DNA from 2 places in the Staphylococcus kloosii genome. Region 1 is predicted to be linked to the other one. Evidence: a T-box and tRNA genes for the amino acid it is inferred to sense, from the RefSeq annotation. Region 1 holds a T-box; the other holds one or more tRNA genes.
The links. The T-box of region 1 lies ahead of alaS (alanine--tRNA ligase). A T-box ahead of a tRNA ligase gene usually reads a tRNA of that ligase, here a tRNA-Ala.
Positions count from the first base shown of each region.

Region 2: it has a tRNA-Ala gene. The T-box ahead of alaS (alanine--tRNA ligase) is inferred to sense a tRNA for this amino acid. The anticodon was not compared.

Region 1 is NZ_CP027846.1:1,561,128-1,576,787, reverse strand. Features, by position in the region: gene C7J89_RS07845 (peptidase U32 family protein) at 1-792, opposite strand, end outside; gene C7J89_RS07840 (peptidase U32 family protein) at 806-1,729, opposite strand; gene C7J89_RS07835 (O-methyltransferase) at 1,732-2,367, opposite strand; gene C7J89_RS07830 (DUF1292 domain-containing protein) at 2,655-2,987, opposite strand; gene ruvX (Holliday junction resolvase RuvX) at 3,004-3,432, opposite strand; gene C7J89_RS07820 (IreB family regulatory phosphoprotein) at 3,435-3,698, opposite strand; gene alaS (alanine--tRNA ligase) at 3,764-6,394, opposite strand; T-box leader at 6,466-6,669, opposite strand; gene recD2 (SF1B family DNA helicase RecD2) at 6,699-9,095, opposite strand; gene C7J89_RS07805 (tetratricopeptide repeat protein) at 9,100-9,777, opposite strand; gene mnmA (tRNA 2-thiouridine(34) synthase MnmA) at 9,959-11,071, opposite strand; gene C7J89_RS07795 (cysteine desulfurase family protein) at 11,075-12,214, opposite strand; gene sal (Sal family ABC-F type ribosomal protection protein) at 12,279-13,913, opposite strand; gene C7J89_RS07785 (LLM class flavin-dependent oxidoreductase) at 14,180-15,187, shown strand; gene C7J89_RS07780 (hypothetical protein) at 15,231-15,419, opposite strand; gene C7J89_RS07775 (CsbD family protein) at 15,452-15,634, opposite strand.
Region 2 is NZ_CP027846.1:1,252,560-1,268,219, forward strand. Features, by position in the region: gene C7J89_RS06135 (sugar ABC transporter permease) at 1-409, shown strand, start outside; gene C7J89_RS06140 (metal-dependent hydrolase) at 456-1,433, opposite strand; gene mutY (A/G-specific adenine glycosylase) at 1,565-2,608, shown strand; gene ntdP (nucleoside tri-diphosphate phosphatase) at 2,679-3,221, shown strand; gene C7J89_RS06155 (ABC transporter ATP-binding protein) at 3,427-5,163, shown strand; gene C7J89_RS06160 (FUSC family protein) at 5,205-6,299, opposite strand; gene C7J89_RS06165 (glutamate-1-semialdehyde 2,1-aminomutase) at 6,377-7,666, opposite strand; gene bcp (thioredoxin-dependent thiol peroxidase) at 7,747-8,202, shown strand; gene C7J89_RS06175 (phosphoglycerate dehydrogenase) at 8,209-9,156, shown strand; gene perR (peroxide-responsive transcriptional repressor PerR) at 9,252-9,707, shown strand; rRNA gene C7J89_RS06185 (16S ribosomal RNA) at 10,239-11,790, shown strand; tRNA gene C7J89_RS06190 (tRNA-Ile) at 11,891-11,967, shown strand; tRNA gene C7J89_RS06195 (tRNA-Ala) at 11,992-12,067, shown strand; rRNA gene C7J89_RS06200 (23S ribosomal RNA) at 12,317-15,239, shown strand; rRNA gene rrf (5S ribosomal RNA) at 15,314-15,428, shown strand; tRNA gene C7J89_RS06210 (tRNA-Val) at 15,439-15,514, shown strand; tRNA gene C7J89_RS06215 (tRNA-Thr) at 15,536-15,611, shown strand; tRNA gene C7J89_RS06220 (tRNA-Lys) at 15,617-15,660, shown strand, end outside.

The DNA of each region.
Region 1 (15,660 bases):
TTCAATTTTAAGTGAATCGATACCGATATCCATCATATTAGGAATAGATTCAATTAATTTTAAATCTTTCGGACTCATTGCAAATGGCACGACATCATTTTCATTATATAATAAATCTAATTCTCCATCGTCATCAACTGCTAGTAAATCATAGTCCCAACGGCAGCTCTGACAACAACCACCACGGTTTGAATCGCGTGCAGTCATATGATTACTCAATGTACATCTACCGGAATATGCAATACACATAGCTCCATGAATAAAGGCTTCGATTTCTATATCAACCTTGTCCTTCATTTCTTGCATTTCCATAGCGCCTGTTTCACGTGCTAAAACCACACGATCTAATCCCTCTTCTTTCCAGAATTCGACAGCCTTATAATTTGATAAAGATTGTTGCGTGGATAAATGAATTTCAAGTGACGGAGCCACTTTTTTACATGTTTCTATTATTAGTGGATCGGCAACGATTATTCCCGTAGCACCTGTTGCTTCCAGGTCTTTTAAATATGCATCTAAACCTTCTATATTTTCATCGTGAGCAATAATATTAGTTGTTATATATATTTTAGCACCATATTTACGTGCAAAATTAACGCCTTCTTCAATTTCAGCCATTGTGAAATTGCCAGCATTGGATCTTAAACCATACTCTTGGCCACCTAAAAAGACAGCGTCTGCGCCATAATGAACTGCAATTTTAAGTTTTTCTAAATTCCCAGCAGGTGCTAGTAATTCAGGTTTTTTTATTTTAGGAGTAATAGAAGTATTTGCTTTTTCTAATAATTTCACTTAATTCTCCTCCTTAATATACTGTTTGCTTAAATAAAAATCCTTCGTCAAATGGTCGATGTTCTGGTTGGATTTCTTCAATCGGATCTACGAGCATAAATTTTTCATCCTCGTATGCTTCTGGATCCTCATTATATAAATCGATAGCTTCTCTATATTGAGCAGTGCAAACATTGATATATTCCTCTGTTTGTAATACGCCATCAATTTTAAAGGCATCGATACCGGCTTCTAAAAGCGCATCTAATTCTTCTATTAAACAAATATCATTCGGAGACATAATATGTGTTCCGTTATAATCTTCATACACAGGATATTTGTTATCACGTTCTTCGTCATACAATAACAATTGTTTAGATACATCATTACGTTCAATTTTCATTTGACGTTGTTGGAAAGTATAATAATTCCCTAATAACATACGTTTTGATTGGAACATACATGTCATGCCATGTACTTGAACTTCAATTTCTACATTGGCATGTTGTTTAATGTTTAATATTTCTTCTAAACTTAATTCTCTAGCTAATACCGCTCTGTTAGCGCCCTTCTCCCCCCAATAATTACATTGGAAGTAGTTTGTTACTAAAGCTTCAGCGTCCCAATTTAGCGGAATAGGATGCGCTTGTTGTTTGACGTACATGACTACAGCAGGATCGCCAAAAATTATTCTATCCACATTTATTTCATGTAAATATGAAATATAATCCTCAAGTGCGTTCAAATGATAATTATGAAAAATACCATTTACTGCGATGTAAGCTTTTTTACCATGCTGATGTATTAATTCAACAGCCTCTTTTAAAGTATCGCGATCAAATTCACCAGCAAGTCTCAAACCAAATTTTTGTTCTCCAAGAACAAAAGCATCTGCCCCTTTGTCTATTAGGGTTGCAATATGAGCAACAGATTTGGGTGTCACTAATAATTCAGTCATACTTACTCTCCTTTAATTGAAATAGCTAAACCATCATCAATATTTAAAAAATTAGTAGTAAACGAATCGTTTTGTATTAACCATTCATTATATTTTTGTATTTTTTTGACCATTTGTTTTATATTTCTATTTCTAACTACATCAATATCTGCAACAAAATCATGATATAAGATGTTGTCTGTAATAACGACACCATTTTGTTTTAATAAAGGGGTATATAACTCAAAAAATTTCTTTGACTGTGCTTTGGCAGCATCGATAAAAATCATATCAAAGGTCTGATTTTTTACAGTGTCAAATTGTTCTAATGCATCGCCTTGAATCATATGAATTTGCTGTTGAAAATTATAACGTTCAAAATTGCTTGATGCCTGTGCTTGCATTTGTTCATTTCTTTCAATTGTCGTAACTTGGATTTGCGGATTAATTGCAGCAAATTGCATTGAACTATATCCTATGGCTGTACCAATTTCAAGAATTTTAGTAGGTTTATGTATTCTAATTATTTGTTTAATCATTTCAAGTGTCATTCGATCGACAATAGGCACATCATTTTCTTCTGCATATGCTCTCAATTCTTCTATGTTAGTAGAATTATAGTCTAGTAAATTTAATAAATAAGCTTGATTTTTTTCCAAATTATTACTTCCTTTATATTATCTTAAAACAATTAATTATAGTGTCTATCATATTGATTATTAAAATGACAAAATACAGTTTTTGTTTATAGTAGTTGTTTACATACGGTAAATATAATTTAACTTTAAATATTCTACCATATTTTATTGAGAAAGATAAGATTGAAAAGGCAATGACTGCATTTCTATTCATAAAAATTACTGTATGAACTTAATTTGTATGTTTAATTATAAAAAAAGAATAAATTCTATTAAAAAGTAATAGAATTTATTCTTTAAAGTGTTAATTATTCATGATCGTGATCATGGTCGTACGCGTCATCCATTTCAGTATTAACAACTTCTTCAATCATATCCCATTCTTCATCAGTTTCTACCGGTAAGAACTTACCACCTTCACCATTTTCATCTGGGTCATTAATCATTGGGACTAATTCAATTAAATCGTCGTCATCTGCTTCTGCGCCTTCTTCTGCTAAAATGACATATTCTTTTTTAAATTCAGGATGATAGAATTCTAAAACTTTGCGGTAAAGAACTTCATTTCCTTCTTCGTCATATAGAGTTAGTAATTCTTCCTCATTATTAATTTGTAATTCTGCATTGTTATGTTCTGTCATCTTAAATTTCTCCTTTTTATTGAATTGAATCCAAGTAACCTTGCAAGATAAATACTGCTGCCATCTTATCGATAACTTTTTTTCTTTTTTGTCTAGATACATCAGCCTCTAGCAAAGAACGTTCTGCAGCCATTGTGCTAAGACGTTCATCCCACATGATTATTTCAAGTGAGGGTAAAGCTTCTTGAAGCTGTTCTTTGTATTGTAACGAAGCTTCCCCTCGAAATCCAATAGAATTATTCATATTTTTTGGTAATCCAATAACAACTGTGCCCACGTTTTCTTTTTTTACTATTTGTACAAGCTTATCAATACCAAGCTCATTTTCTTTTTCATTTATTTGGAGTGTGTCTAAGCCTTGTGCAGTCCAACCCATTAAATCACTAATGGCAATACCAACAGTTTTACTTCCTACATCAAGACCCATTATTTTTTTCGTTAACATAATTATTCTTTCGTACTATCTTGGAGATAGCTTGACACTAGTTCTTCCATAATGTCATCTCTATCGATATGTCTAATTTGATTTCGCGCATCGTTGTGTCTTGGGATATATGCAGGATCACCTGAAAGTAAATATCCCACGATTTGGTTTACAGGGTTGTAGCCACGTTCTTCTAATGTATTATATACATTTAGTAACACTGTTCTGACATCTTTCTTAGGTATTTCATCATAACTAAACTTCATTGTTTTATCTAAGTTTTCCACGTCAAACACTCCTTCAAATATAGTAAAAATTGTACAACACTATTTTAACTTACTCTATCTTCAAGTTACAGTGATTTAATGTAATTTTTAATAAAACGTAATGATTCTGTTATGTTTTCAGGCTGTGTACCGCCACCTTGAGCCATATCAGGACGACCGCCACCTTTACCACCAACTACTGGAGCCATTTCTTTAATGATATCTCCAGCTTTAACTTTATCAGTTAATGATTTTGGTACTGTAGCAATAAGTGAAACTTTATCGCCCACCTTACTTACTAAAATAATAACAGTATCTTGTAATTTAGATTTGAAATCATCCATCGTTTCGCGGATTGCATTGGCATTATCTACTTCCACTTCGGTAGCTAATACGTTCAAGCCATTTATTTCTTCAACCTGATCTTTAATGTCACCCATTTTCAACGCCGTAATTTCTTTACTACGTTGTTCTAACTGTCTGTGTAATGATTTTTCATCATTTTGCATTTGTACAACTTTATCTAAAACTTGATCATCAGCTTTTACTTTAATTTGTTTTTTCAATTGTTTGAAATGATTTTGAATTGATTCTAAATATAGGAATGCTGATTTTCCAGTTAATGCTTCAATTCTACGTACCCCAGCACCTGTACCTGATTCACTTACAATTTTGAATAAACCGATTTCTGACGTATTGCTTACGTGAATACCACCACATAATTCTATTGAAAATGGTGCCATGTCGACAACTCTAACTACGTCACCGTATTTTTCACCAAATAATGCCATAGCACCCATTTTTTTAGCTTCGTCAATTGGCATTTCTTTAATAGAAACTGAAATATTATTCCATATTTCTTCATTTACGCGACGTTCAACAATTTCGATTTCTTCTTCAGATAGCGGACCGAAATGTGAAAAGTCAAAACGTAATCTATCAGGCTCTACTAATGAACCTGCTTGGTTAACATGATCACCTAAAATTTCTTTTAATGCTGCATGTAGTAAATGTGTCGCACTGTGATTTTTCTTAATTGCTTGACGTTCGTTGTGATTTACTTCTGCAGTTACTTTAGCACCTGTAGTTACTTTACCAAATTGTACTTTACCTGTGTGTAAGTTTTGACCGTTTGGTGCTTTGGTTACTTCTTCTACATAGATTTCAAAACTTTCATTACTTATCGTACCTTTATCAGCAACTTGTCCACCACTAACAGCGTAGAATGGTGTTTCTTTTAAGATAAGACTAATTTCGTCACCAGCTTCAACTGTATTAACAAGCTCACCATCTTTAATAATGTCAGTTATTGTAGAATCTGCAGCCATTTGTTCATAGCCAACAAACGTACTGTCAGTATTAATTTGTTTTAACACATCACTTTGGATTTGCATAGATTGTCCACTTTGACGCGCTTGACGTGCACGATCTCTTTGTTTTTGCATTTCAACTTCAAAAGTATCCATATCTATTGATAAACCTTCTTGTTGCGCAAATTCTTCAGTTAACTCTACTGGGAAACCATAAGTATCATAAAGCTTAAACGCATCTTCACCAGCAATTGTTTTATCGCTGTCCTTAGCTTTTTGTACAAGTGTGTTTAAGATTGCTAAACCTTCTTGTAATGTTTCATGGAATCTCTCTTCTTCTGATTTAATAACACGTTGTATAAACTGTGCTTTTTCTTTTACATTTGGGTAGTATGGTTCCATAATTTCAGCAACGATATCTACCAATTTATATAAAAATGGTTCATTAATGTCTAGTGACTGGCTAAAACGTACTGCTCTACGTAATAATCTACGTAATACATAGCCACGTCCTTCATTTGCTGGCAACGCGCCATCAGCAATAGCAAATGAAATTGTTCTAATATGATCTGATATAACTTTAAACGCAACATCATATTCATTATTAGTTAAATATTTTTTGCCAGAAATTTTTTCTACTTCTTCAATAATTGGCATAAATAAATCTGTTTCATAGTTAGTACGTACATCTTGAGCCACAGATGCCATTCTTTCAAGACCCATACCAGTATCAATATTTTTATTAGGAAGTGGCGTATAAGTATGGTCTTTATTATGGTTAAATTCACTAAATACTAAGTTCCATACCTCTAAGTAACGTTCGTTTTCGCCACCTGGATACATTTCTTCTGGAGGGTCTTCCTGACCATATTCGTCTCCGCGGTCATAAAATATTTCAGTGTTTGGTCCAGAAGGTCCTTCACCTATATCCCAAAAGTTACCTTCAATTCGAATAATACGACTTTCTTCAAGTCCAATATCTTCATGCCATAATTTATAAGCTTCAGTATCTTCAGGATGTATTGTTACATATAATTTACTTGGTTCCATGCCCATCCATTTGTCGCTAGTTAAAAACTCCCAAGCATATTCAATAGCTTCTTTTTTGAAATAATCACCAATAGAAAAATTACCTAACATTTCGAAAAATGTATGGTGACGTGCAGTGAAACCAACATTTTCAATATCATTCGTACGAATCGCTTTTTGTGAATTTACAATTCTAGGTTTTTTTGGTGTTTCACGACCATCGAAATATTTTTTTAATGTTGCTACCCCTGAGTTAATCCATAATAATGAATCGTCATCGATAGGTACTAATGGTGCAGAAGGTTCTACCATATGCCCTTTTTCTACAAAGAAGTCTATAAAACCTTGTCTAATCTCACTTGCTTTTAAGTTTTTCATTTATAACCCTCCAATTTAATACATACATCATTTATAAATAATTTTGCGCACAAAAAAAGTTCATCCACTATAAAAGGGACGAACGATTCGCGGTACCACCCTAGTTATAAACAAAACAATAGCGTTTCGGAAAACGTACATTTTGTTTATCACTCAATTAAGTATTTATTAACAATGACACGAAGTAGCGTTCAATAACTCAGACTGTACTTTTCACCAACCAGCACATCTCTATATGTTCAAAGTTATTTACTCATCTTCTTTATAAACTTTAAATACATTGTATTTATTTTCTAACTTCGTGTCAATCATTAACGAAGTCATAAGGCGACATTTGTCCCATATTTATCATGGGATCTATTTTATATATTGTTGTTTCGCTTAATTCTATAGATGCATCAAAACTATTGTTAACTTCTTTTGCGTCAGCTTGTGCTTCATCTTCATCATTGTTAAAGTAAGCTTGTAATAATGAACAAAGTTGCGTCATTCTAACTTGCCCGTTCGTTTTCAAACCTAAATCAAAGGCTTGTGGATCGCCTAAAAAGACTAAAGATTGTTTAGCTCTAGTTAAACCAGTATATAAGATAGGCTTCTGCAACATTCTATAATATTGTTTGACCATAGGCATAATAACAATCGGAAATTCAGAACCTTGAGATTTATGAATAGACGTACAATATGCATGTGTCAATTCCATTAAATCCTGTCTCGTAAATGTAATTTCATTGCCTTCAAAATCTACAACTACGACATCTTTATCTAACGCATTTTCTTTCGCCCAAAATATGCCAACTATAACACCTATATCGCCATTAAAAATATTATCATTTGGGCGATTGACCAGTTGTAATACTTTATCGCCTTTACGAAACAGTACTTCTCCAAATTCGATTTCTCTAGTGTCTTTATCCTTAGGGTTCAAAATACCTTGCAATACTGAATTTAATTTTTTAATACCTGCTGAACCTTTATACATCGGAGCTAGCACTTGGATATCACTCATATCATATCCTTTTGAAACTGCACTATTAACTACCTTATCAACGACTTCAGGAATTTGTTCTGTAGAACAATTTATAAAGTTTCTATCGTGAAAGCGTTGCGTAATATCAACATGTTGATTTAATTTGATACGATGTGCTAACTCAATAATACTTGAACCTTCTTGTTGTCGATAAACTTCAGTAAGATTTACTCTAGGAATTACTTTAGAATCAATTAAATCTTTAAAGACTTGTCCTGGTCCTACAGATGGTAATTGGTCTTCGTCCCCCACCAATACAATTTGAGCATCGATTGGCACGGCGCTCATAAATTGATGGAACAACCACGTATCGACCATAGACATTTCATCGATAATGATTAATTTCGCATTAATTTCATTATCCAATATATCTTCTGGCTGTGTATCTTGATTCCACCCAATTAACCGATGAATCGTCATGGCTTCAAGTTCTGTCGACTCAGATAATCTTTTAGAAGCTCGACCCGTTGGTGCTCCTAATACAATTGGATAATCATCTTCCTTATAATCATCATAATCTAACGATAAGCCATGAATTTCAGCATATAATTCTACAATACCTTTTATAACAGTAGTTTTACCTGTACCAGGTCCACCTGTTAATAACATTACTTTAGAATTAATAGCCGTTTGTAAAGCTTCTCTTTGAGATTCGGCATAGCTGACATTGTTCTTATCTTCAATATCTCCAATTTCTAACAATAATTCTGAAGTTTCTATATCTTTTAATTTCTTTGTATATGTGAAATTACGATATAAATTTTGCACACTTTTAATTTCTGAGTAATATAAACTTGGAATAGCGAACTGATCTTCTTGTTGTATTAATTTACTATCATTCACGAGTTGATCGATTTGCGCTTCAATTTGCTTTCTTTCTATCTCTTCAGCTGGTGGATTTGATAACATATCCTGGACGTTATCTATTAAAAATTGGCTTGGTAAATAAGTATGACCTTGTTTAATACATTCTTCTTCTAGTAAATATAGAATACCTGCTTTAATACGTTCAGGATCATTATATTGAATACCAATATTTTTAGCTAATACATCTGCCTTATTGAAACCAATACCTTTTACATCATAAACAAGTTGATACGGACTCTTCTCAATTACATTTAAAGTTTCACCGAGATATGTTTGGTAAATATTCATGGCTAACTTAGGACCGAAACCTAAGTCATGCAGTCGAATGATAATTCGCTCAGTTTCTTGATTACTCGCGATTTGTTCGGCAATTTGTTGTTGTTTTTTCTTAGGTAAGCCAGGCACTTTTTCAAGTACTGTTGCATCATTTAAAATATCTGAAATTGTATTTTCACCTAGGGCGTTTACAATATTTTGAGCAGTTTTTTTACCAATTCCTTTAAATAGATCACTAGAAAGATAACTGACGATGGCTTCTTTTGTTTGAGGTAACTCTTTTTCGAATGTTTCGGCCTTTAGTTGTTTACCATATTTGGGATGCGTAGCGACTTGTCCTTTGAAAGTATAAACATCACCTTCAACCACTTCAGGGAAAAATCCTACAACTGTCGGCATACTATCAAAGGTTTCATTTGATTCAATTGTATCGACTTTTAACACAGTATAAAAGTTATCTTTATTTTGAAATAGAATTGCGTCAACTGTGCCTTTAACCATTGAATAGTTAAACAGTGTAGAATCAGCCATGGCTTTACTCCTCCTCTTGAATTGATTTAAAAGTTGTTATCGCGTGTTGGCTCATATGGTGTTCCGGGTTAATAGCTACTGCTTTATTAAAGTAATTTAAAGCATCATCAACGTTTTCAGTACTCATATATGTAGCTAAACCTAAATTATAAAGCGCATCAACGTGTTCATTGTCTAATGTTAATACGTAATTTAATTGTTCAATTGCTTGATCAAACATCTCTAAATGACATAATACTAAACCATATTGGAATTGAACTTCCACATCTTGTCGGTCATCCGCTTCAGCTGCCGTCATTAAAAATGGCATCGCTTGTTTAAATGATTCAAGTTGGTTAAATGACATACCTATCATATAATTTGCGTCAATCTTATCCACTAAACCATCTTTGGCATGTTGTAATGCAGTTTGATATAACTTGATAGCTTCATTAAAACGACCTTCATTATAATATACATTTGCTAAATTATAATAAACAGCACCGTTCTCAGCATCTATTGTTAATGCTTTTTGGAAAAATGTTTCAGCATGTTCAATTTCGCCCGCTTCTGCTATTAATATACCTGCATTGATGTAATTTTCTATTTCTTGTGGGTTATTTTCTATATTATCAAATAAAGCTTGTAACGCCTTATCATTTTGACCTTGTTTAATATAATTATAAATTTCTTCTTGTTCCATGCTCGATACCCCATTTCTAATAGTTTAGTATAACATTATATTAAAATAGTTAGATAGTTTTTAACAAAAAAAGAGAATGAGAAATAATATGTTTCACTTAAATAATGAATGCATATTACAAGCATTACACATTTGATTTTAGTAAACATTTACTTCTCAATCTCTATATTGAAATTTTCTATTATACTACGTAACTTAATTGACCAGAATTTTTATAAACGTCGTCAATTGTTGCTCCACCTAAACAAACTTCGCCGTCATAAAATACGACTGCTTGACCTGGAGTAATTGCACGTACTGGCACATCAAAAGTAACACGTATTGCATTATCTGATTCTTTTTGTACAAATACTTTTGTATCTTTTTGACGATATCTAAATTTAGCAGTACATTCAAAGCCATTTGTTAAATCTACATCATTTACGAATGAGATGTCTGAAGCAATTAAATAATCACTATAAAGTGCATCGTGGTCAAAACCTTGTTCAACATAAAGTACGTTTTCTTCTAAGTTTTTACCTACTACGAACCATGGGTCACCATCGCCACCTATACCTAGACCATGACGTTGGCCAATCGTATAATACATCAAACCACCGTGTTCACCTTTAACTTCGCCATTTAATGTTACCATTTTACCTGCTTGAGCCGGTAAATATTGTGATAAAAATGTTTTGAAGTTTCTTTCACCAATGAAACAAATACCAGTTGAATCTTTTTTCTTAGCAGTGGCTAAGTTTTGTTCTTCTGCTATTTTTCTAACTTCTTTTTTATCAATATCTCCAATAGGGAACATAACTTTTGATAATTGTTCTTGAGATAATTGGTTTAAGAAATAAGTTTGGTCTTTATTATTGTCAACGCCTCTTAACATTTCTACATGACCATCTTCATGTCGTTTAATGCGGGCATAATGACCTGTTGCTACAAAATCTGCACCTAGTTTAAGTGCATGTTCTAAAAATGCTTTAAATTTAATTTCTTTATTACACATTACATCTGGATTTGGTGTTCTACCTTTTTTATATTCATCTAGGAAGTATGTGAATACTTTATCCCAGTATTGTTGTTCAAAATTGACCGCATAATACGGGATACCAATTTGATTACAAACTGCAATGACATCATTATAATCTTCTGTCGCTGTACATACGCCATTTTCATCTGTATCGTCCCAATTTTTCATAAAGATGCCAATGACATCATAACCTTGCTCTTTTAATAAATGCGCTGTAACGGAACTATCAACACCACCTGACATACCAACAACTACACGTGTATTTTCATTGCCCAACTATTATTCCTCCTTAAATTTATGATAGATTTTGTGAATTTCCATCGCTATATATTTGATTTCTGCCTCTGTATTTAATTCATTAAAACTAAACCTTACTGAATGTTTTGCTCGCTCATCGTCATCGTACATTGCCGCTAATACATGCGAAGGTGTCGTAGATCCTGCTGTGCATGCTGAACCTGAAGAAACATATATATTAGACAAATCTAATAATGTCAGCATTGTTTCAACATCTATAAACGGAAAATATAAGTTTACTACGTGACCAGTCGTATCTACCATCGATCCATTCACTTCAAATGGTACTGATCTTTCTTGTAATTTAACTAAAAACAAATTTTTCAATGACATTAAGTGTACGTTATTGTCATCCAAATTATCTGTGGCTAGCTTTAATGCTTCTGTTAGTCCCGCAATTTGAGGGATATTTTCTGTACCTGCACGACGCTTGGTTTCTTGTTCTCCACCTAGTTGCATATAACGCATCATTGTACCTTCTTTAACTAATAATACGCCAATACCTTTAGGCCCACCAAATTTATGTGCAGTAATACTCATAGAATCAATGCTAAATTCGTTAAAATCTATATCCAAATGACCTATCGCCTGCACAGCATCAACATGAAACATTGCATTTGAGTTTTTGACGATATCATCTATTTCATACATAGGTTGCACAGTACCTACTTCATTATTAACAAACATAATTGATACTAAAATTGTGTCATTCGTTATAGCATTTTTCAATTGTTCAATGTCGATAATGCCTTGTTCGTCTACATCAAGATAAGTTACAGTGAATCCTTCGTTTTCAAGTTGTTCAAAGACATGTAATACAGAATGATGTTCAATTTTTGATGTAATAAGATGCTTACCTTTATGTTGATGCTTATAAGCAATACCTTTAATCGCTGTATTATTAGATTCAGTAGCGCCACTTGTAAATATAACTTCGTTCGTTTTAGCACCTAACATTTGAGCAATTGCTCTACGTGATTCGTCTAAATATTTACGTGCATCTCTACCAATACTATGAATTGAAGATGGATTACCATAATGTAAAGTATAAAGTTCCATCATTTTATCAATTACTGGCTGTTTAACCGGTGTGGTTGCAGCATTATCTGCATAAACTTCCATGACTTTTCGACACTCCTCACAATTTTATCAATGGTCCAATGATAGCACCATGTTTCTAATTTTTCTAGTCGTCTGTTTGGTAATGACCAAATTCATCTATATGTTTAAAATCTTCTAATAAAGACAACGTGCTATCCACGTCGTCATCTAATTTAGGTTGTAAGGCTGAATTTATTATTTTGCAATCTTTAATATACCAATGTGTCCCAGCAAACTTACTTTTTAAATATTCATCGTGTGTAATTAATAATACTTGGCCACTAAATTCTTTTAACATCTCCATGATTAACTCTTGCGTGTGAATATCGAAATAATTAGTTGGTTCGTCTAAAATAAGCAGATGTGGTTCTGCAAAAAATAATAATGCAAATTGAAGTCTACTTTTTTCACCCATAGAAAGATTACTGATCTTCTCAAATAAACTATCATGGCCAAAATTAAATGCATTTAAAATTGTTTGGGCACTACTCCGAGTCATATTAGGCAGTTCCAATAACATTTCCATAGGTGTGTTATCAAAGTTTAAATTATTATTTTGTTGCTCAAAGCATGCTACTTCTAATGACGGTGAAATATTGATTGTACCGCTTGTTGGCTGAATAAGCCCCGTAAGTAATTTTACAAACATCGATTTGCCACTACCGTTCGGTCCAGTTAATAAAACATTTTCCCCCTTTTTCATTGTAATATCTACATTATCAAATAATATTTCATGTTCGTTTTGATAACTCATTTGATGTAATTGGAAAAGGCTTCTATTGTTAAACTGTTGCCCGTTATAGAGTTTAATTTGAGCAATATTATCCGAAGTAGGCTTAGTTACATTCTTATTTGCTATAAGCTGCTGCGTTTGTGTTTCTTTAGTTTTAGCACGTTTCATAAGTTTACTTAATTTTTTCTGTCCTACTGGATCTCGCACACTAGTCTGTGCACTAGATGATTCATGCCATTGTTTGACACGTTGAATATTTTTTTCTAACTGTTTAATCTGTTGTTGTTGCTTAATGTAAGCATTGTTCTGAGATTTAATGGCTAAATCTGTAATATTTTTATAATCATCATAATTACCTTCATATTTTGTGGTTTCTTTATTATTAATAGCAATGATATGACTTGCAACATTGTTAATAAAGGTACGATGATGTGAAATCATTATAATGGTTTGAGTAGAATGATTAATAAAACGACATAAATCTTTTACCATATCATTGTCTAAATGGTTTGTTGGTTCGTCGAGTAATAACAATGTTTGTCGCGATAATATAGCTCTAATAATAGCTATCCTCGTTTGTTCGCCACCACTTAAATGTTTAAGTGGTTTAGTTAAAGTATCTTCAGTAATTTTAAATTGCTTCGCTTGAGTCACTATCTTCTGTTCAAAGCCATAGCCATCATATTCAATATATTTGGCTAAAGCATTTAAATCGGCTTCTAAGTTCATTTTCATCTGATACAAATTTGAATCTAATGAAATAATGTAATCTATCGCAGTTAGTTCTCTGTAGTTTGTTAAATCTTGTTCCATATAGTAAGCATTATCACTATAAGTTTCATAGATTTTTGCTAATAATGAGGTCTTTCCTACGCCATTATTACCAATGATAACGACATGTTCCCCATCTTCTATACTTATATTTATATTATCAATTAGTGTTTTGCCATATGGTTCGAACGGTTTTCGTGCATAATAAAAAGACATAACATATTCCTCGCTCTCTTGGAGATATGCATGTCTTTTCAAATAAATATAACAGCCTATTTTTTAATAAACTTGGACAATGACATATCTCACGCGTTTTTTATAAGAATTTGAGTTGAAATTTGCTTATGAGATTTATCCATTGTCTTATTAAGGCCACCTATCGTTAAAATTTACTATATTATACCAGTGAGCAATTTTTTACGCAAGTTCACAGTCGCCTGTTATACTTTCAATTATTAGTTATTACTAAGGAGGATACTGAAATGACAGAAATAAAGTTATCCGCGCTAAATCTTGTTCCTATTAGAGAAGGACAAACAGATAAAGACGCAATTGATGATATGGTCAAATTAGCTCAAAATCTTGAAAAGCTTAATTTCGAAAGATATTGGATAGCTGAACACCATAATGCCCCTAATTTGGTTAGTTCGGCTACAGCATTACTAATTCAACATACATTAGAACATACACATTCTATTAAAGTTGGATCTGGTGGTATCATGTTGCCAAACCATGCACCATTAATCGTCGCAGAGCAGTTTGGTACTATGGCAACCGTATTTCCAAATCGTGTAGATTTAGGACTTGGTAGAGCGCCAGGTACAGACATGATGACTGCTAGCGCTTTACGCCGAGATCAACATAATGGCGTATACGAATTCCCAGACGAAGTTGAACAACTTGCAACTTATTTTGGTCCAGCTAATCAACAAGGATATGTTCGTGCTTATCCAGCCGTAGATAAAAATGTTCCACTTTATGTTTTAGGTTCTTCAACTGATTCAGCTCATTTGGCTGCTCGTAAAGGTTTACCATATGTATTCGCTGGTCATTTTGCCCCTCAACAGATGCAAGATGCCATGGAAATATATAAGTCATTATTCGAACCATCTGATGTTTTAGACAAACCTTATATGATTGTTTGTTTGAATGCGATCGTAGCTGAAACTGATGCAGAAGCCGAATATTTAGCTTCAACACAAGCACAAGTCATGGTCAGTATTACACGTGGTAGAATGCAACCTGTTCAACCACCAACAGATGATTTACAAGGATTATTAACACCTAGAGAATTTGAATTAGCAAAACAACGTATGTCACAATCTCTTATTGGCTCTGAAGCAACAGTAAAAGAAAAACTTCAGAACTTTATTGCGGAAAATGGTGATATAGACGAATTAATGGCTATTAGTTATATCTACGACCAAGAAGCACAATTAGATTCATATAAGAGATTGAATAAATTAGTTTCAGAAATGAATAATAACTAAAAAATGCCTACAGCACTCATTAGCTGTAGGCATTTTTTAGTTATTATTTTTTATCGTGATCTTTGTGATCTTTATGTTCATCTTTGTGATCACTTTCTTTTTTGTCGCCACCGCCAGTGAATTTATCAATTTGTTCACTCGCTTGTTTAGCTTTATCGTTATCAGTATCTTTTAATTTATCTGATACATTTTTTGCTGCTTCTTTTGCTTTATCGAAGAAGTTCTCTGCCATATTAATCGGCTCCTTTGTTGTTTATCTAATAATTATTTTTTAAATTTATCAATTACATCGTTAGCTTTATCTTTTGCATTTTCTACAACTTCTTTAGCTTTGCCTGAACCTTTGTCTTTCTTACCTTCTTTTTCAAGTTTGTCATCATCAGTAACGTTACCTACTGTTTCTTTAACATTACCTTTAGCTTGTTCAAATTTGTTTTCATCAGCCATTATAATAACCTCCTTAGTGTGTACAT
Region 2 (15,660 bases), 310 kb from region 1:
AGGTATATTAATGGTTTTAATTGGTAAACTGTTAGGATTGATGACAATACTTACGCTAAAAGTGAGAAATATTTTTATCGTGCTAACGGTAATCGTGTTGTTATTATTACCTATAATTTATATTCCATCGTCAGAAACATCTATTCTTACACATTTATTAATGTTAAATCCTGTATTTTACGTAGTTCAAGGATTATCTCAATCAGTCGTATTTGGCGCACTGAGTTTGAATAATATTCCATATCATCTATATTTCTTCTGTATTTTAGGTATTATAGGCGTAATCCTTTTTGCATTAAAAAGAAAAGTTGTTTATGCAAAATATAATGTAGCTACTCCTGCGAATGAAGAACATAAAGATATTGATAAAGAAAATGCACAACAAAATACTCAACTACCAGAACAGTAAAATAAAGCCACTTTAGTCATCTAACTAAAGTGGCTTTATTGCGTATTTATTTAGCAAATAATTTCTTTTGCAGCTTCTCTTCACTAAACACCCAACCGATATATGAGTGGTCAATGATCATTTCTTTATCTAAATGAACTATAGCCACAAATGAGTAGTGACCATTTTTTAAATAACGTAAATCAATTAATCTAATTTCCATTGAACCGTCATCAAGTTTTTGTGCCTTCCATCTATAGATAGAAGAGAAGTTTAAAAATGTTTTGATATTTTTATCATTTTCAACATAATGCATTAATTCATCACTTGGGAAAGAATGATGTTCAGCTTTATCACTAAACACTACATTTCTGCCGTAGCTTCTGCCCACATAATCATGGTTTTCAGTTTGTATAGCCACACGCCATTCCATAAACTTCATCGTCGGAGCAACAAAAATTTTAACTGGCTTATGAGATTGCTTAATTTGTCTCAATGCAGTTTCTTTAATAATTTTTTGCATCTTAAACCTAATAATATAATATATAAATAATATTACGAAGATAGGGAAGAATACGACATATGGATGTAAGCCGAAGATCCATAAGACAATACCGACACACCATAGAATAAAAATGATAGGGTCAAATGTGTTGATAACACTAAGTTGAATCCATTTATTTGTAATAGGCCTTAGTGCCTGTGTACCATATGAATTAAAAATATCTACAAAAACATGTAAAAATACGGCTAATTGCGCCCACATCCAAATATGGGTAGCATCTAAATGTTTAAAGAAAGTAAATACAATTAAAGTTATTAATAATGGCCATAATATTGTAAAAGGTATTGAATGAGTTATACCTCTATGATTTGATATATAAGTGGCATTATCTTTTAATTTAAAAACAGTATCACTATCTGGTATTAATGAACCCACAACTAACGTTGAAGCTGTAGCAACAAAAGACGCTGACATAGCTGGGTCTTGTGTTGCAAGTGCGGTTAAACCTATGCCCATAACGATATGTGTTCCTGTATCCATAAAAGTCACTCATTTCGTGTCTGATTTAATTTTATTATATACTATTGTTAATGTTTACCACTATTAAAAATAACAGATTTATAGAATTATCGAAAATCTAACGATTAGAATAAAGAAAGTGTTGTGTATGAATGTACAATATAGAGAATTTTAAAGACAACTTATTACGTTGGTTTGATGCCGAACAACGTGAAATGCCTTGGAGAGAAACGAAAAATCCATATTATATTTGGTTAAGTGAAATTATGTTACAACAAACTCAAGTTGCAACTGTGGTAGATTACTATCTAAGATTTATTGAACGTTTTCCTACAATTAAATCTTTAAATAATGCACAAGAAGATGAAGTGTTAAAGCTATGGGAAGGATTAGGCTATTATAGTAGGGCACGTAATTTTCATACTGCCATTAAAGATGTTTATCAAAATCACAATAGTACAGTTCCTAGCGAACCTGAGCAATTTGGTAACTTAAAAGGCGTTGGGCCATATACCAAAGCAGCAGTTATGAGCATTGCATTTAATAAACCATTAGCAACTGTAGACGGTAATGTATTTAGAGTATGGTCGCGGTTAAATAACGACGACAGAGATACTAAACTACAATCAACTAGAAAAGCATTTGAACAAGAATTGCAGCCGTACGTTGAAACCCGGGCTGGCGATTTTAATCAGGCAATGATGGAACTTGGGGCAATGGTATGTACGCCGAAAGCGCCTTTATGTCTATTTTGTCCTGTACAGGATAATTGTGAAGCATTTGAACAAGGGACGGTAAATGATTTACCAGTTAAAACTACAAAGGTATCGAAAAAAATAATCAAACAACATGTCTATATTATTAAAAATAATGAAAATGAATATCTTATTGAACAACGCACGGCGAAGTTATTAAATAATATGTGGGAGTTCCCTATGTATGAAGCTACACAGAAAGACAATATTAATACTGAACTGGCTATGAACATGACATTCTCAGATAAGCCTATTTATAAATTAAAGCACCAATTTACCCATTTACAATGGGATATCGAAGTTTATATGGCCGATGAAGTAATTGATAAACAACAAGTTGAACTGCCTGAGCGTATGCAATGGATTCATTTTGACGATAAAGAACAATACAATTTTCCAGTTAGTATGACTAAGATTTATAAATTTTTAAAAGAACATTGATAAATTCGGAGTTACGCAAAGACTTATGTTATAATCAGAAATGTGAAATTAAGATAAGGTGGTGTGGAGCATGGTTAAAGAGTCCATACCTAAAGAAGGTCAGACGATAAAAATACAAAGTTATAAACACGACGGTAATATACACCGTGTTTGGTCTGAAACTACTATATTAAAAGGTACGGATCATGTGATAATTGGTGGCAATGATCATACTTTAGTTACAGAAAGTGATGGTCGCACTTGGATTACTCGTGAACCAGCAATTGTCTATTTTCATTCGGAATTTTGGTTTAACGTAATTTGCATGTTTAGAGAAGATGGCGTTTATTATTATTGCAATCTATCTTCACCTTTTGTCTGCGACGAAGAAGCGCTAAAATATATCGATTATGATTTAGATATTAAAGTTTACCCAAATGGCAAATATCATTTATTAGATGAAGATGAATATGAGCAACATATGAATCAAATGAATTATTCATCTGATATCGATAAGATTTTACGTCGAAACGTCGATATCTTACAACAGTGGATTGAGCAAAAAAAAGGACCTTTTGCTCCAGATTTTATAAAGGTTTGGCGTGAACGTTATAAGAAAGTAAGAAATTATTAAGCATAATTAATGTATTAAATCTTAATATCCTTTATAGTGTTTTATGGGTTTATTAATTTTACAAAACAAAATTTGATATAATCTTTTTGTTATTTAAAATTTACAAAGCTAAACTTATAACACTATAAATTTAGAATCAGCCTAGTTGAGTTTTCAACTGAGGCTTTTTCATTTGTTACGTAATTATAAAGGGGGAGAATGTCACATGATTCGCAGATATTTAACTTTTGTGAAACCATATAAATGGCGAATCATTGCTACCATTTTAATAGGTATTTTAAAATTTGGTATTCCAATGTTGATACCATTACTTATTAAATATGTGATTGACTATGTTATTAATAACTCTTCAATCACGAATGATGAGAAATTCATGCGTTTAGGAATAGCAATGGGCATAGCGATATTTATCTTTGTCATTGTTAGACCACCAATTGAATATTTAAGACAATATTTAGCGCAATGGACAAGTAATAAAATATTATATGATATTAGAAAGCAATTATATAATCACCTACAAGCATTAAGTGCGCGTTTTTATGCTAACAACCAAGTAGGTCAAGTTATTTCAAGAGTTATTAATGATGTCGAACAAACGAAAGACTTTATTTTAACAGGCTTGATGAATATATGGTTAGATTGCGTAACCATCATTATTGCACTATCAATTATGTTTGTATTGGACTTTAAATTAACACTTGCAGCAGTATTTATTTTCCCTTTCTATATATTAACTGTATATTTCTTCTTTGGACGTTTGAGAAAATTGACTCGCAAAAGATCTCAAGCTTTAGCAGAAGTTCAAGGCTTTTTACATGAACGTGTACAAGGTATGTCCGTGATAAAAAGTTTTGCAATAGAAGATAATGAAGCGGAAAACTTCGATAAACGTAATAAGCATTTCTTAAATAGAGCATTTAAACATACGAGATGGAATGCTAATTCATTTGCAGCAATAAATACTGTGACAGATATCGGACCACTTATTGTTATAGGTGTAGGTGCCTATTTAGCCATTACTGGTTCAATTACTGTAGGTACTTTAGCAGCTTTCGTTGGTTATTTAGAACAACTATTTGGACCATTAAGAAGATTAGTTTCTTCATTTACAACTTTAACGCAAAGTTTTGCATCAATGGATCGTGTATTCCAATTGATGGATGAAGACTATGATATTAAAAATAAAAAAGGCGCACAGCCAATAGAGATTAAACGCGGTAATATAAGTTTAAATAATGTTAGTTTCAAATATAATTCTGATGAAGAGAAAGTATTGAAGGATATTAATTTAGATATAAATCAAGGACAAACTGTTGCATTTGTAGGTATGAGTGGGGGAGGTAAATCCACACTTATTAACTTAATTCCTCGTTTTTACGATGCAACGGAAGGTTCTATTGATATAGATGGAACAAACATTAAACATTACTTAACAGGAAGTTTGAGAAATCAAATTGGCTTAGTACAACAAGATAACATTTTATTCTCAGATACTATCAAAGAAAATATATTACTCGGCAGACCTAATGCAACTGATGAAGAAGTAATAGAAGCGGCTAAAATGGCAAATGCCCATGATTTTATTATGAATTTATCTGAAGGTTACGATACAGAAGTTGGTGAACGTGGTGTTAAATTATCGGGTGGTCAAAAACAACGTGTTTCTATTGCTCGAATATTCCTAAATAATCCACCAATAATTATCTTAGACGAAGCTACTAGTGCACTTGATTTAGAAAGTGAAGCAATTATACAAGATGCATTGAATGTATTAAGTGAAAATAGAACTACATTAATTGTAGCGCATAGACTTTCTACTATTACACATGCTGATAAGATAGTCGTAATGCAAAATGGTGAAATTGTGGAAACAGGCACGCATAAAGAATTAATCGCTAAACGTGGTGCTTATGAACACCTTTATAAAATTCAAGATCTATAGAAAAAAGACTTCGATTTATTATAAATCGAAGTCTTTTTTGTTTATAAGTCGAAATCTTCTTCTAACAATTCAATTTTATTGTCGTCCTGATGATATGAAAAGAAACTAATACGTAGTCTATCTAAATGACGTAAAGTATAACGATATTCTTCAATTGCTGAAATGATTTGCATGATGTTGGCATAAGAATATTCTGTTTGGTAAGGATTTTGAATTAATTCTTTTTGGAAAGCATCCATTAAGTCTTTCTTTTGTGGATTATCTACTGAAGTATCTTCAAAATCAACATCATACTTAGCTTTCTTAGATAAACTAATGAATATTTGTTCATGAAATGCTGTTAATGAATCGATATCTAATTTAATTTGTAATAATAATTCATTATTTAAACTGTGTAAGTCATGTTGGTAACGATTCATACGTTTTAATACCGCATAAGCTTGGCGTGTGACGCGTACAATTTCCTTGAACAATATCTTTTTACGATTTTGAGCGTGAAGTTGCTTTTTAGTTAAAGGTCGTTCTTCTTCGTAATACTCAAATATTTGTTCAAGTTTTAATACACGTTTGCTTATTAAACCTCTATCTTCTTTTATTTGATGATATTCAGAGGTGTCATTTAATACTAATTTAAACCACATAAATATATCAGTCGAAATATTTAGTGCATTATAATATAACTTTGACTCAAATTTCGGTGGTAAAAATATTAAGTTAACGATGGAGGAACTAAGTACCCCAATCATCACTAGTATAAATCTAAAAAATGCAGATACATAAAAGTTACCAGTATGTTGTCCCATAATTATTAATGCAGTTACACTCGCCAACGTAGCCACATGGGCTAAATTAAATCTAAATAAAATAGCTATTAACAATATAACGGTAACACCCATAATGACAAAATGATTACCAAAAGCTGTAACCATTAAGACTGCCAAAACAGCACCAATTATATTCCCATTAGCTCTGTCAGCAATTGTTTTTATCGATCTATAAACGCTAGGTTGCATAGCAACAACAGCACTGACAGCAGCAATGGCTTTCAAGCCTGCCTCTTTAGGTAAAAGAGAAGCGATAGCCAAAGCAAGTATAACTGCTATACCTGTTTTTATAACACGAGCTCCTAGCTTCAAAAGTACCGCTCCTTCGGGATTATATTTAAATAAATCTATTATTATTGTTATACAATGATTAACAACAAAATTCAAGTTTATTTCATTTGGCTAAATGCATAATCGGCAGCTTCTAAAGTATCGTCAATATCTTGTTCAGTATGTTCGGTTGTTAAAAACCATGCCTCAAATTTAGAAGGGGCTAGGTTAATCCCTTGATGTAGCATTAATTTAAAGAATTTCGCAAAGGCTTCGCCATCTGAATTCTCTGCTTGATCATAATGCGTTACTTTTTCGTTAGTGAAATATAACGTTAGTGCACCATAAACTCTATTTATCGTAGCAGTAATATTATGTTTTTCAATTAATTTTAATAAACCATCCTCTAAGCGTTTACCTAAATTATCAAGTTGTTTATAAACACCATCTTGTTCTAATACTTCTAATAATGCAATGCCTGCTTTCATAGAAAGTGGGTTACCGGCCATTGTACCCGCTTGATATGCTGGACCAAGAGGGGCAACATGTTCCATAATATCTTGTCTGCCACCATATCCACCAATTGGTAAACCACCACCAACAATTTTTCCGAAAGCTGTTAAATCTGGATAAACTTTATATAAATCTTGAGCAGCACCGTAATGGAAGCGGAAAGCTGTGATAACTTCATCATAGATTACTAATGTACCATTATCATGAGAAATTTCGTTAATACCTTCTAAGAAACCGGGTTGTGGTTCAACCATACCGAAATTACCTACAATTGGTTCGACTAAAACACAAGCGATTTGGTCTCCCCAATAATCAATTGCTTCTTTATATGCATCCAAGTCATTGTAAGGTACTGTGATAACTTCTTGTGCAACACTTTCAGGGACACCAGCTGAATCAGGAGAACCTAATTGAGATGGGCCACTTCCTGCTGCAACAAGTACTAAATCAGAATGGCCATGGTATTGACCAGAAAATTTAATGATTTTATTTCTTTTAGTATAGGCACGTGCAACACGAATAGTAGTCATTACTGCTTCTGTACCTGAGTTAACGAAACGAATTTTTTCTAATGATGGAATTGCGTCGCGTAATTTTTTAGCGAAGTCAATTTCTAATCGTGTAGGTGTACCGTATAATACACCTTTAGCTGCTTGCTCTTGTATTGCTTTAGTAATGTGTGGATGAGCTTGACCAGTAATGATTGGGCCATAAGCTTGAAGGTAATCTATATATTTATTGCCATCTTCATCGAATAGATAAGCGCCTTTACCTTCTTTCATCATAACAGGGGCACCACCGCCAACTGCTTTATAAGAACGGGAAGGTGAATTAACACCACCCAAAATATATTCATCAGAGAATTTTTGAAGTCTTTCGCTTTCTGTGAATTTCATGTATATCAACCTCTTTTAATTTAATATTTTCAACTATTATCGTATCATAAAACTAACTATTAAAAGAAATAGGTGAGACGATGTTACAAAAAGGACAACAATTTCCAGATTTTGAATTAGAAAATCAAGATGGAACTACAATCTCAAAGAAAGATTTAGCGGGCAAAAAAGCAATATTATATTTTTATCCTCGTGATAACACGCCGACTTGTACTACAGAAGCTTGTGATTTTAGAGATAATATAGAAGCATTTAATGATTTAGATGTACAAGTATTTGGTATAAGTGGAGATTCTAAAAAGAAACATCAAAACTTTAAAGCAAAACATAACTTGAATTTTGATTTACTAGTAGATGATGAATTTGAACTTTCTAAAGCTACTGGCGTTTATCAATTGAAGAAATCATTTGGAAAAGAATCAATGGGTATTGTTAGAACTACTTTTGTTATTGATGAAAAAGGCGAAATTATAGATGTGATCGAGAAAGTTAAAGTTAAAACACAGATGGAAGAATTGAAAAGCATACTGGGGTGAATTTATATGAAGGCAGTAAGCTTAATAAGATTAGGTGATAAAGAAGAAAGATTACAAGAAGCTTTACCTAATGTTGAATTTGTATTTACTAGCGGTATGGATGAAATTAATGAACAAGACAAAAAGGACTTGGACATATTATTTGGCGTTGATAAATTAACGGAAGCATTTTTAGATGAGTGTCCAAACTTAAAATGGATAGCTTGGTATGCCACAGGGGTAGACAAATTACCTCTAGCGTATTTACAACAAAGAAATATTATATTAACAAATAATAGAGATGCACATGTCATACAAATGTCTGAATTTATAATCGGCTATATATTAGCAGACTATAAAAATATGCGTACTTCATATAGAAACCAAGTCAATAGACATTATGATAGTAGATTAATAAGCAAAAATTTAAATGGACAAAATATTTTATTTTTAGGAACAGGTAGTATAGCGCAAAGAACTGCGCAACTAGCTAAAGCGTTTGGTGTCAAAGTTATAGGTATAAATACAACAGGTAAAGAAGTTGAATACTTCGATGAAACATATAACATAGAAGAACTTCATAACATAGTTGGTTTGGCAGATATCGTTATTAATACGTTGCCACAAACACCAAGTACTGTTCACCTATTAACAAAACGCCATTTTCAATTAATGAAAGATATCGCATTATTTATAAATGTTGGGCGTGGTTCCATAGTTGAAAATGATGTAATCATTGATGTGTTGAAAAATAATATTATAAGACATGCGTATTTAGATGTATTTGAAAACGAACCCTTAACTGAAGATAGTGCTTTCTATGATTTAGACAATATCTCTATAACAGCTCACATATCAGGCAACAATACTGAATTTAGTGATGTAGTAACGGATACATTTATTAAAAATTTGAAAGCGTTTCTCAATAAGGATGATGTAATTGAGAATAAAATTGATACAAGTAAGGGCTATTAACCATTATTAGTCTAATAATATTGACATTTTACTCTTGTAACAGTTATATTAGTATTAAGTAATAATAATTATTATATAGAAAGATGGTGAGGGAAATGAGTGCAGAAATGGAAAGCATTGAACATCAACTTGAAGATTCAATTGCTTCATTAAGAACAGCTGGTATAAGAATAACTCCACAGCGACAAGCTATTTTAAAATTCTTGATAGCTGCAGAGTCACATCCAACAGCTGACGAAATATATCAAGCACTGTCACCAGATTTTCCTAATATAAGTGTTGCTACAATTTATAATAATTTACGTGTTTTTAAAGATAAAGGTATTGTAAAAGAATTAACTTATGGAGATTCATCAAGTAGATTCGATTTTAATACACACAACCACTATCATGTGATTTGTGAAAACTGCGGTAAGATTGTTGACTTCCATTACCCACAATTGGATGAAGTAGAACAACTAGCTCAGCACGTAACTGAATTTAATGTATCACACCACCGTATGGAAATTTATGGTGTCTGTAAAGAATGTCAAGACAAAGGATACGAATAAGATTTGAAGAGAGGAGCATTTTCCTCTCTTTTTTTTTATATTAATGGAAAAATTAAGGTAAAAACGATAATATTATTACACAAAAATTACTTTTAATACATTTAAACGACAATAGGTTAACGATTAAGTAATTATAAACTAAATTTATTCTTTATTTTTATTGACGTTGTTTTAGAAACTTGATACTATATAAAAGTCGTCAAAACAAGCACCGAATAATGACTCAAATTTTCAAAAAAGAAAATGCTTGTTAGTGTAAATTTGGTACTTGTGTAACAGGCGAAAGCAATATAGAATAGTAAATGTTGAGTTAAGAACAAAATAAAATTTCTTAAATTAATTAATAAATTTATTATTGACTTAACGAAATATTAATGTTACAATAGTTTCTTGTAACGCAACAAATGAACATTGAAAACTGAATTGCAATATGTCAACGTTAATTCCAAACGCAACGATATAATCGTTGGTTTAAACGTGTTAGAGATAACACACAATTAGTATTTATGAGCTAATCAAACATCATAATTTTTTATGGAGAGTTTGATCCTGGCTCAGGATGAACGCTGGCGGCGTGCCTAATACATGCAAGTCGAGCGAACAGATAAGGAGCTTGCTCCTTTGACGTTAGCGGCGGACGGGTGAGTAACACGTGGGTAACCTACCTATAAGACTGGAATAACTTCGGGAAACCGAAGCTAATGCCGGATAACATGTAGAACCGCATGGTTCTACAGTGAAAGATGGCTTTGCTATCACTTATAGATGGACCCGCGCCGTATTAGCTAGTTGGTAAGGTAACGGCTTACCAAGGCAACGATACGTAGCCGACCTGAGAGGGTGATCGGCCACACTGGAACTGAGACACGGTCCAGACTCCTACGGGAGGCAGCAGTAGGGAATCTTCCGCAATGGGCGAAAGCCTGACGGAGCAACGCCGCGTGAGTGATGAAGGTCTTCGGATCGTAAAGCTCTGTTATTAGGGAAGAACAAGTGCGTAAGTAACTGTGCGCACCTTGACGGTACCTAATCAGAAAGCCACGGCTAACTACGTGCCAGCAGCCGCGGTAATACGTAGGTGGCAAGCGTTATCCGGAATTATTGGGCGTAAAGCGCGCGTAGGCGGTTTCTTAAGTCTGATGTGAAAGCCCACGGCTCAACCGTGGAGGGTCATTGGAAACTGGGAGACTTGAGTGCAGAAGAGGAAAGTGGAATTCCATGTGTAGCGGTGAAATGCGCAGAGATATGGAGGAACACCAGTGGCGAAGGCGACTTTCTGGTCTGTAACTGACGCTGATGTGCGAAAGCGTGGGGATCAAACAGGATTAGATACCCTGGTAGTCCACGCCGTAAACGATGAGTGCTAAGTGTTAGGGGGTTTCCGCCCCTTAGTGCTGCAGCTAACGCATTAAGCACTCCGCCTGGGGAGTACGACCGCAAGGTTGAAACTCAAAGGAATTGACGGGGACCCGCACAAGCGGTGGAGCATGTGGTTTAATTCGAAGCAACGCGAAGAACCTTACCAAATCTTGACATCCTTTGACCACTCTGGAGACAGAGCTTTCCCCTTCGGGGGACAAAGTGACAGGTGGTGCATGGTTGTCGTCAGCTCGTGTCGTGAGATGTTGGGTTAAGTCCCGCAACGAGCGCAACCCTTAAGCTTAGTTGCCATCATTAAGTTGGGCACTCTAAGTTGACTGCCGGTGACAAACCGGAGGAAGGTGGGGATGACGTCAAATCATCATGCCCCTTATGATTTGGGCTACACACGTGCTACAATGGACAATACAAAGGGCAGCTAAACCGCGAGGTCATGCAAATCCCATAAAGTTGTTCTCAGTTCGGATTGTAGTCTGCAACTCGACTACATGAAGCTGGAATCGCTAGTAATCGTAGATCAGCATGCTACGGTGAATACGTTCCCGGGTCTTGTACACACCGCCCGTCACACCACGAGAGTTTGTAACACCCGAAGCCGGTGGAGTAACCATTATGGAGCTAGCCGTCGAAGGTGGGACAAATGATTGGGGTGAAGTCGTAACAAGGTAGCCGTATCGGAAGGTGCGGCTGGATCACCTCCTTTCTAAGGATATATTCGGAATATCTTCTACGAAGATGAAACGGGATAACGTAGACATATTGTATTCAGTTTTGAATGCTCATAGAGTGTTCAACACGAGAATGGGCCTATAGCTCAGCTGGTTAGAGCGCACGCCTGATAAGCGTGAGGTCGGTGGTTCGAGTCCACTTAGGCCCACCATTATAGTTGCAACATCAAATATTTGGGGGCTTAGCTCAGATGGGAGAGCGCCTGCTTTGCACGCAGGAGGTCAGCGGTTCGATCCCGCTAGTCTCCACCATTTATTAAATTGTACATTGAAAACTAGATAAGTAAGTAAAATATAGATTTTACCAAGCAAAACCGAGTGAATTAGAGTTTTAAAAAGCTTGAATTCAAACTAAAATAATCGCTAGTGTTCGAAAGAACACTCACAGATTAATAACATTTTGGGTTTTGAGTTAAACATTGCGTTTGACTTCGATAGATGTTTTCAAAAGAAAACGTTTGTCAGTCAATGTGTTGCAAGCGTTTGACTTAAAAACAAAAAGATTAAGTTATTAAGGGCGCACGGTGGATGCCTTGGCACTAGAAGCCGAAGAAGGACGTTACTAACGACGATATGCTTTGGGGAGCTGTAAGTAAGCTTTGATCCAGAGATTTCCGAATGGGGAAACCCAACACGAGTCATGTCGTGTTATCAACATGTGAATACATAGCATGTTAGAAGGCATACCCGGAGAACTGAAACATCTTAGTACCCGGAGGAAGAGAAAGAAAAATCGATTCCCTGAGTAGCGGCGAGCGAAACGGGAACAGCCCAAACCAACAAGCTTGCTTGTTGGGGTTGTAGGACACTCTATACGGAGTTACAAAAGTTATTGTTAGACGAAGTATCTGGAAAGATACATCAAAGAAGGTAATAATCCTGTAGTCGAAAACGATAACCCTCTTGAGTGGATCCTGAGTACGACGGAGCACGTGAAATTCCGTCGGAATCTGGGAGGACCATCTCCCAAGGCTAAATACTCTCTAGTGACCGATAGTGAACCAGTACCGTGAGGGAAAGGTGAAAAGTACCCCGGAAGGGGAGTGAAAGAGAACTTGAAACCGTGTGCTTACAAGTAGTCAGAGCCCGTTAATGGGTGATGGCGTGCCTTTTGTAGAATGAACCGGCGAGTTACGATTTGATGCAAGGTTAAGCAGGAAATGTGGAGCCGTAGCGAAAGCGAGTCTGAATAGGGCGTTGAGTATTTGGTCGTAGACCCGAAACCAGGTGATCTACCCATGACCAGGTTGAAGTTCAGGTAACACTGAATGGAGGACCGAACCGACTTACGTTGAAAAGTGAGCGGATGAGTTGTGGGTAGCGGAGAAATTCCAATCGAACCTGGAGATAGCTGGTTCTCTCCGAAATAGCTTTAGGGCTAGCCTCAAGTGATGATTATTGGAGGTAGAGCACTGTTTGGACGAGGGGCCCTTCTCGGGTTACCGAATTCAGACAAACTCCGAATGCCAATCAATTTAACTTGGGAGTCAGAACATGGGTGATAAGGTCCGTGTTCGAAAGGGAAACAGCCCAGACCACCAGCTAAGGTCCCAAAATATATGTTAAGTGGAAAAGGATGTGGCGTTGCCCAGACAACTAGGATGTTGGCTTAGAAGCAGCCATCATTTAAAGAGTGCGTAATAGCTCACTAGTCGAGTGACACTGCGCCGAAAATGTACCGGGGCTAAACATATTACCGAAGCTGTGGATTGTCCGTAGGACAATGGTAGGAGAGCGTTCTAAGGGCGTTGAAGCATGATCGCAAGGACATGTGGAGCGCTTAGAAGTGAGAATGCCGGTGTGAGTAGCGAAAGACGGGTGAGAATCCCGTCCACCGATTGACTAAGGTTTCCAGAGGAAGGCTCGTCCGCTCTGGGTTAGTCGGGACCTAAGCTGAGGCCGATAGGCGTAGGCGATGGATAACAGGTTGATATTCCTGTACCACCTAAATTCGTTTTAAGCGATGGGGGGACGCAGTAGGATAGGCGAAGCGTGCTGTTGGAGTGCACGTCCAAGCAGTAAGACTGAGTGTTAGGCAAATCCGGCACTCATAAGGTCAAGCTGTGATGGGGAGAGGAAATTGTTTCCTCGAGTCGTTGATTTCACACTGCCAAGAAAAGCCTCTAGCTAGAATATTAGGTGCCCGTACCGCAAACCGACACAGGTAGTCAAGATGAGAATTCTAAGGTGAGCGAGCGAACTCTCGTTAAGGAACTCGGCAAAATGACCCCGTAACTTCGGGAGAAGGGGTGCTCTCTAGGGTTAACGCCCGGGAGAGCCGCAGTGAATAGGCCCAAGCGACTGTTTATCAAAAACACAGGTCTCTGCTAAACCGTAAGGTGATGTATAGGGGCTGACGCCTGCCCGGTGCTGGAAGGTTAAGAGGAGTGGTTAGCTTCTGCGAAGCTACGAATCGAAGCCCCAGTAAACGGCGGCCGTAACTATAACGGTCCTAAGGTAGCGAAATTCCTTGTCGGGTAAGTTCCGACCCGCACGAAAGGCGTAACGATTTGGGCACTGTCTCAACGAGAGACTCGGTGAAATCATAGTACCTGTGAAGATGCAGGTTACCCGCGACAGGACGGAAAGACCCCGTGGAGCTTTACTGCAGTCTGATATTGAAATTCGGCACAGTTTGTACAGGATAGGTAGGAGCCTTAGAAGCGTGAACGCTAGTTTACGTGGAGGCGTTGGTGGGATACTACCCTCGCTGTGTTGGATTTCTAACCCGCACCATTGATCATGGTGGGAGACAGTGTCAGATGGGCAGTTTGACTGGGGCGGTCGCCTCCTAAAGAGTAACGGAGGCGCTCAAAGGTTCCCTCAGAATGGTTGGAAATCATTCACAGAGTGTAAAGGCATAAGGGAGCTTGACTGCGAGACTTACAAGTCGAGCAGGGTCGAAAGACGGACTTAGTGATCCGGTGGTTCCGCATGGAAGGGCCATCGCTCAACGGATAAAAGCTACCCCGGGGATAACAGGCTTATCTCCCCCAAGAGTTCACATCGACGGGGAGGTTTGGCACCTCGATGTCGGCTCATCGCATCCTGGGGCTGTAGTCGGTCCCAAGGGTTGGGCTGTTCGCCCATTAAAGCGGTACGCGAGCTGGGTTCAGAACGTCGTGAGACAGTTCGGTCCCTATCCGTCGTGGGCGTAGGAAATTTGAGAGGAGCTGTCCTTAGTACGAGAGGACCGGGATGGACATACCTCTGGTGTACCAGTTGTCGTGCCAACGGCATCGCTGGGTAGCTATGTATGGACGGGATAAGTGCTGAAAGCATCTAAGCATGAAGCCCCCCTCAAGATGAGATTTCCCAACTTCGGTTATAAGATCCCTCAAAGATGATGAGGTTAATAGGTTCGAGGTGGAAGCATGGCGACATGTGGAGCTGACGAATACTAATCGATCGAAGACTTAATCAATTTAAATGTTTTGATTGGTAAAATGATATTTACTTACTATCTAGTTTTGAATGTATAACTTTTATACATCATTGTCTGGTGACAATGGCAAGGAGGTCACACCTGTTCCCATGCCGAACACAGAAGTTAAGCTCCTTAGCGCCGATGGTAGTCGGATTTACATCCCGCTAGAGTAGGACGTTGCCAGGCAAGTTATAATGGAGAATTAGCTCAGCTGGGAGAGCATCTGCCTTACAAGCAGAGGGTCGGCGGTTCGAACCCGTCATTCTCCACCATTTTACTTAATTACATAATTAGCCGGCCTAGCTCAACTGGTAGAGCAACTGACTTGTAATCAGTAGGTTGGGGGTTCAAGTCCTCTGGCCGGCACCATGTAAGAGCCATTAGCTCAGTTGGTAGAGCATCTGACTTTTAATCAGAG